Regions from separate parts of the Streptomyces sp. NPDC006235 genome, predicted to be linked through region 2. Evidence: riboswitches for the same ligand, from Rfam matches in the RefSeq annotation. Region 2 holds a riboswitch; the other holds the start of a gene.
The links. Region 2 has a riboswitch for S-adenosylmethionine ahead of thrC (threonine synthase). Riboswitches for the same ligand answer to the same signal wherever they lie in the genome.

Region 1: another riboswitch for S-adenosylmethionine. It lies ahead of ABZ192_RS42290 (aminotransferase class V-fold PLP-dependent enzyme); the one in region 2 lies ahead of thrC (threonine synthase).

Annotation. Positions count from the first base shown of each region.
Region 1 covers NZ_JBEXSR010000081.1:7,500-10,901, reverse strand. The annotation lists gene ABZ192_RS42295 (glycerate kinase) at 1-671, shown strand, start outside; gene ABZ192_RS42290 (aminotransferase class V-fold PLP-dependent enzyme) at 626-1,993, opposite strand; SAM riboswitch class IV at 2,124-2,240, opposite strand; gene trpD (anthranilate phosphoribosyltransferase) at 2,317-3,381, opposite strand.
Region 2 covers NZ_JBEXSR010000019.1:46,948-50,349, reverse strand. The annotation lists gene ABZ192_RS22555 (ubiquitin-like small modifier protein 1) at 17-292, opposite strand; gene thrC (threonine synthase) at 421-1,707, opposite strand; SAM riboswitch class I at 1,723-1,877, opposite strand; gene ABZ192_RS22545 (glucosyl-3-phosphoglycerate synthase) at 2,033-2,977, shown strand; gene ABZ192_RS22540 (trehalose-6-phosphate synthase) at 3,051-3,402, shown strand, end outside.

The sequences.
Region 1 (3,402 bases), on a different contig from region 2:
GACTGGATCCCCGCCTGGCGGAGGTGGAGCTGCTCGTCGCCTGCAACCCGTTCAACGTGCTGTGCGGCGAGCGGGGCGTGGCCCGGGTCTTCGGCCCGCAGAAGGGCGCGACGCCCGAGCAGGTCGAGCAGCTGTCGGACGGGCTGGAGAACTGGGCCTTCGTCCTCACCCGTGACGTCGCCGTCCCGGACACCAACCTCCGGTACGGCCCCGGAACCGGAGCCTCCGGCGGGCTGGGCGCCGGCCTCGCCGCCCTCGGCGCCCGTCTCCTGCCCCGCTTCGACGTGCTGCTGGACCACCTCGACCTGGACGCCCGGCTGGCCGGCGCCGACCTGGTGATCACCGCCGAGGGCGCCCTGGACCACCAGACGCCCCGCGGCAAGGTCCCCGCCGAGGTGGCCCGCAGGGCCAAGCTCCACGGCCGCCCGGTCCTGGCCCTGGCGGGCACGCTCGGCGAGGGCGCGCACGAGGTGCCGGGCGTGGACGCCTGCCACGGCATCCTGCCCGCCCCGATGGAACTGGCCGAGGCATTGCTGCGCGCGAGCGAACTGCTCACCGACGCCACGGAACGCGCCCTGCGGATGATCGTCCTCGGCACGCGGCTACCCCTGACCCCCGAGGCGGTTCAGGCGGACGTGTCCGGCACGCAACGCCCGTCCTCCGTGCGGTAGTTCCACCGCGCCCCGTCCGTCACGAGCTCCCGCACGGCCCGTACGAACCGCTCCACGTGCTCGTCCGGCGTGCCCGCGCCGAAGCTGACCCGGATGGCGTTGAGGGACTTCTCGCCGGGAGCCGCCTCCGGCGACCCGCACTCGCCCTGCGTCTGCGGGTCGCTGCCAAGCAGCGTGCGCACCAGCGGGTGGGCGCAGAACAGCCCGTCCCGGACGCCGATGCCGTACTCGGCGGAGAGCGCGGCGGCGAAGTGCGAGCTGTTCCAGCCCTCGACGACGAAGGAGAGCACACCGACGCGCGGGGCGTCGTCCCCGAAGAGGGACAGGAACCGCACCTGGGGGACGTCGGCGAGCCCCTCCCGCACCTTGGCGACCAGGTACTGCTCGCGGGCGACGAGCGTGTCGAAGCCGGCCTCCGTCAGCGCCTTGCAGGCGGAGGCGACGGCGTAGGCGCCGATGACGTTGGGCGAACCGGCCTCGTGACGGGCGGCGCTGTCGTGCCACTCCACGTCCACTCCCCCGTCCGTGTGCCGGGTGACCTTGCGGCTGGCGCCGCCGCCCGCGAGGTACGGCTCGGCCTCGCGCAGCCAGTCGGCCCGTCCGGCCAGCACCCCGGAGCCGAACGGCGCGTACAGCTTGTGCCCGGAGAAGGCGACCCAGTCGACGCCGAGGCCGGCGACGGACACGGGGTGGTGCGGGGCCAGCTGGGCGGCGTCGAGCACGATCCGGGCGCCGTGCGCGTGCGCGGCCGCCGCGAGCTCCCGTACGGGCCACAGCTCGCCGGTGACGTTGGAGGCGCCGGTGACGCAGACGAGGGCCGGGCCGTGCGGGTCCCTCGCGGCGAGGGCGCGCTCCAGGGTCTCGACGGCCTGGCGGGGGCTGCGCGGGGCGTCGAGGTACGTGACGCGGGCCTCGCGCCAGGGCAGCAGGGAGGCGTGGTGCTCGGTCTCGAAGACGAAGACCTGGCAGCCGGCCGGGAGCGCGGCGGCGAGGAGGTTGAGGGAGTCGGTGGTGGACCGGGTGAAGACCACCTGGTCACCGTCCCTGCAGTCGAGGAACTCCGCGACCGTCCGGCGGGCGTTCTCGAACAGGTCGGTCGACAGCTGGGACAGGTACCCGGCACCGCGGTGGACGCTGCCGTAGTACGGCGCGTAGGCGGCGACGTCGTCCCAGACCCGCTGGAGCGCCGGGGCGCTGGCGGCGTAGTCGAGCGCGGCGTAGGTGACCTCACCACCGGTGACGAGCGGAACGGTGACGTCCGCACCCAGAACGGGCAGCGGGGCACAAACGGACGAGGCGGCGGCAACGGTGGAGACGGACATGGCGGAACTCCCGTGAAGTCAGGTGGAATCCGCCCGCGAGCACGTGGCTCAAGCGGGGGTGAAGGAAAGAGGGGTGCGGAGGCGGGGCTCTGCGGCCCTATCGCATTCGCTGGTTCACGAGAGACTCCTCGTCACGCGCTTGCCACAGACCTCGCTGCCTGCGGCCTGGTCTTCACCCGGGGCACCCCGCCACGGACGGAGGGTTGCCGGACAGTCGGCCGGGGCCTCATGACTGTCACTCATGACCTGGAAAGGAACCTACGAGAACGATCGAGGTCCCGCAACCCGCGTCCGGATTGCGGGACACCGGCGTCAGAAAGGCCCTACGCGTTGCTCGCCGCCACCCACCGCTCCAGGGTCCGCTTGGCGGCCCCGGAGTCGATCGACACGGCCGCCTTCGCCATGCCGGCGCTGATCTGCTCGGCCAGGGTTCCCGGGCCGGGTTCGAGGGCCACCAGCGCCGCCGCCGAGTTCAGCAGGACCGCGTCGCGCACCGGGCCCGGCTCGCCGTCCAGCAGACGGCGGGCGACCTCCGCGTTGTAGGAGGCGTCCGCGCCGCGCAGGGCCTCCACGGGGACGAGTTCGAGGCCCACGTCGCGCGGGTCGAAGGCCTCCTCGGTCACCTTGCCGTCGCGGACGACCCACACTCTGGACGTGGCGGTGGTGGTCAGTTCGTCGAGGCCGTCGTCGCCCCGGAAGACCAGGGACGAGTGGCCGCGTTCGGCGAAGACGCCCGCGACGATCGGTGCCATGCGCGGATCCGCGACACCGACGGCCTGAGCACGTACCTTCGCGGGATTGGTCAGCGGACCGAGGACGTTGAAGATCGTCCGGACGCCCAACTGGCCGCGCGCCGCGCCCGCGTGGCGCATCGCCGGGTGGAACTTGGCCGCGAAGCAGAAGGTGATCCCCGCGTCCTCGGCGACCTGGGCCACCCGGTGCGTCGGCAGTTCCAGATTGACGCCGAGCTTCTCCAGTACGTCCGACGCGCCGGACGCCGACGACGCCGCGCGGTTGCCGTGCTTGACGACCTTCGCGCCCGTGCCGGCGATGACGATCGCGGACATCGTGGAGATGTTGACGGTCTTCGCCCCGTCGCCGCCCGTGCCGACGATGTCGACGGCCGGGCCCGGCACCTCGATCACGTTCGCGTGCTCGTACATCGCGCGGACGAACCCGGCGATCTCCTCGACGGTCTCGCCCTTGGCCCGCAGCGCCACCACGAGTCCGGCGATCTGGGCGTCCGTCGCCTCGCCGCGCATGATCAGGTCCATCGCCCACGCGGTGTCGTCGGCGGTCAGGTCCCTGCCGTCCAGCAGACCGTTCAACAGCAGGGGCCAGGAGCGGCCCGCCGCGGTGTCGCCTCCAGCGGGGGTCACAGCGCTCATAAGCCGCTCCAGGGTCAGGCG
Region 2 (3,402 bases):
AAGCCGGTCGACCGGTTCAGCCACCCGCGACGGCGGGGATGATCGACACCCCGGCACCGTCCGGCGTCGCCGTCTCCAGCCCCTGCTCGAACCGCACGTCGTCGTCGTTGACGTACACGTTGACGAACCGGCGCAACTTGCCCTGGTCGTCCAGCACCCGGGCGGCGATCCCGGTGTGGTTCTTCTCCAGATCGGCGATGACCTCGCCGAGGGTCGCACCCTCGGCGGCGACCTCGGCCTGCCCGCCGGTGTAGGTACGCAGGATGGTGGGGATGCGAACGGTGACGCTCATCGGGATGTGACCTCCGGTTTTGTTTTGCAGCTACGGCTGGGGCGCGCCCCAGGGGCGCGGGGCTGTGTCGATGTGCGGCTCCGCCGCGTGGGCGCGACCAACCCCCACCGGCCCGCAGCAGACAACGATCAGACGAGCCCAGCCTCACGGAACGAATCAAGGTTGGGACGAATGGTCGCAGTAAGCCCGGTCCCGGCCACCGCATCCAGCGTCTTCAGACCATCCCCCGTGTTCAGCACCACGGTCGTCTTCGACGGGTCGAGCACCCCGTTCTCGACGAGCTTCTTCGCCACACCCACGGTCACACCACCGGCGGTCTCCGCGAAGATGCCCTCGGTCCGGGCGAGGATCTTGATCGCCTCGACGACCTGCTCGTCGTCGACGTCCTCCACCGCACCGCCCGTACGCCGCGCGATGTCGAGCACGTACGGCCCGTCCGCCGGGTTGCCGATCGCCAGCGACTTGGCGATCGTGTCCGGCTTCTGGGGGCGTACGACGTCGTGGCCGGCCTTGTACGCCGTCGACACCGGCGAGCAGCCCTCGGCCTGCGCGCCGAAGATCTTGTACGGCTTGTCCTCGACCAGCCCGAGCTTGATCAGCTCCTGCAGGCCCTTGTCGATCTTCGTGAGCTGTGAGCCGGAGGCGATCGGCACCACGATCTGGTCCGGCAGCTGCCAGCCGAGCTGCTCGCAGATCTCGTACGCCAGGGTCTTGGAGCCCTCCGCGTAGTACGGCCGGAGGTTGACGTTGACGAAGCCCCAGCCCTCGCCGGCCGGGTCGCCGATCAGCTCGGAGCAGAAGCGGTTCACGTCGTCGTAGTTGCCCTCGATGCCGACGAGCTCGCCGCCGTAGACCGCGGCCATGACGACCTTGCCCTGCTCCAGGTCGTGCGGGATGAACACGCAGGAGCGGAAGCCGGCGCGGGCCGCCGCGGCGCCCACGGCGCCGGCGAGGTTGCCGGTGGAGGAGCAGGACAGCGTGGTGAAGCCGAAGGCGCGGGCGGCCTCCAGGGCCTGGGCGACGACCCGGTCCTTGAAGGAGTGCGTCGGGTTGCCGGAGTCGTCCTTGATGAAGAGCTTGCCCGTCTCGACGCCGAGCTCGCGCGCGAGGTTGTCGGCCTTGACGAGCTGGGTCCAGCCCGGGTTGATGTTCGGCTTGGTCGCCACGTCGGCCGGGACCGGCAGCAGCGGGGCGTAGCGCCAGATGTTCGCGGGTCCCGCTTCGATCTTCTTGCGCAGTTCCTCGGTGTCGTAGGCCGAGAAGTCGTAGGCGATCTCCAGCGGACCGAAACACTCCTCGCACGCGAAGACCGGGCCGAGGGGTACGCGGTGACCGCACTCGCGGCAGCTCAGCGCCGCGGCGGGACCGAGGTCTACGGTGGAGTCGGTGGTGCTTGCAACAGTCTGCACAGCCATGTGAGGCGAGGCCCTTCCTCATCTTCCTCACGACGCATCTCGCCGTGAGACGGATTTGGCACCTTCCCGAGCCGGGACCTCGCGGAGCGGTCGACAGTGACCTACGAGTGTCGGCTGGAGGGTTGCCGGGGCTTCATCGGGCCGTATCCCTCTGCCCCTCTGGATGAGCTGTATTCGGTTGTAAACAACGGTTGACCCCGGACATGCGATGGTCATCCGCGTTGTTCAAGACTGTAACCGACGACCAGGACAGTTGAGATAGTCGTCCGAACCGCGAGATGGGTCACAGTCCGTCCCGCCGAGAGTACGCAGAGGAGCCGCCACGGTGCTGGAAGAAGTCGAGCGCTGGCTGAGCACCCGTTCCTGGTCAGCGACCGATCGTCCGCTCCACCAGATCCTGGCCGCCAAGCAGCGCACGGGCCAGACGGTGAGTGTGGTGCTGCCCGCGCTCAACGAGGAGGAGACGGTCGGTGACATCGCCGCGATCATCCGTCACGACCTGATGCGGCAGGTCCCGCTCGTCGACGAGCTGGTCGTCGTCGACTCGGGGTCGACCGACCGCACGTCGGAGGTGGCCGCCGCCGCGGGCGCGACGGTGGTGCACCGCGACGAGATCATCCCGCGGATCCCCGCCGTACCGGGCAAGGGCGAGGTGCTGTGGCGCTCGCTGCTCGTCACGCGCGGGGACATCGTCTGCTTCATCGACGCGGACCTGAAGGACTTCTCGTCCGACTTCGTCTCCGGGATCGTGGGACCACTGCTCACCGACCCGGACGTCGCCCTGGTGAAGGGCATGTACGACCGTCCCCTCGGCGGGGCGGCCGGGCAGGGCGGCCGGGTCACGGAGCTGATGGCCCGCCCGCTGCTCAACATGCACTGGCCGCAGCTGGCCGGGTTCGTGCAGCCGCTCGGCGGCGAGTACGCGGCCCGGCGCTCGCTGCTGGAGCAGCTGCCGTTCCCCGTCGGGTACGGCGTCGAGCTGGGCATGCTGGTCGACGCGCTGCACCTGGTGGGCCTGGACGCCCTCGCCCAGGTGGACGTCGGCGTGCGCAAGCACCGGCACCAGGACGGGCAGGCGCTGGGCCGGATGGCGGCCGCGATCTACCGCACGGCCCAGCTGCGGCTGGCCCGCGGGCATCTGATCCGGCCGTCCCTGACGCAGTTCGAGCGGGGTGGCGACGGCTTCGAGCCGCGCACGTACTCCGTGGACACCGAGGAGCGTCCGCCGATGGTGGAGATCGCCGAGTACCAGGCGCGGAGAGCGGCCTGACCGGGGTCGTTTTCGGCCGGGTGGGGCGGGGCCGCACGTTTGAGCGTTTCCGGGCCGGGCTAGGTTGAGGCGTATGGCTTCGACGTACGGTGCTGCACAGGTGCTGGTGGCGTCCAACCGCGGTCCGGTCTCGTACGCGGTGGGCGATGACGGTTCGCTGAACGCCAAGCGGGGTGGCGGCGGGCTGGTCTCGGGGCTGTCCGCGATCGGCTCGGACGCGGACGCGCTGTGGGTGTGCTCGGCGCTGTCCGACGGCGACCGGGAGGCGGTCCGGCGGGGCGTCGGCGAGGACGGCGTGCGGATGCTGGACATCCCGGCCGACGTGCACGCGGACGCGTACAACGGCATCGCCAACTCGGTGCTGTGGTTCGTGCACCACATGATCTACCAGACGCCGCTGGAGCCGGTCTTCGACGCGGAGTTCC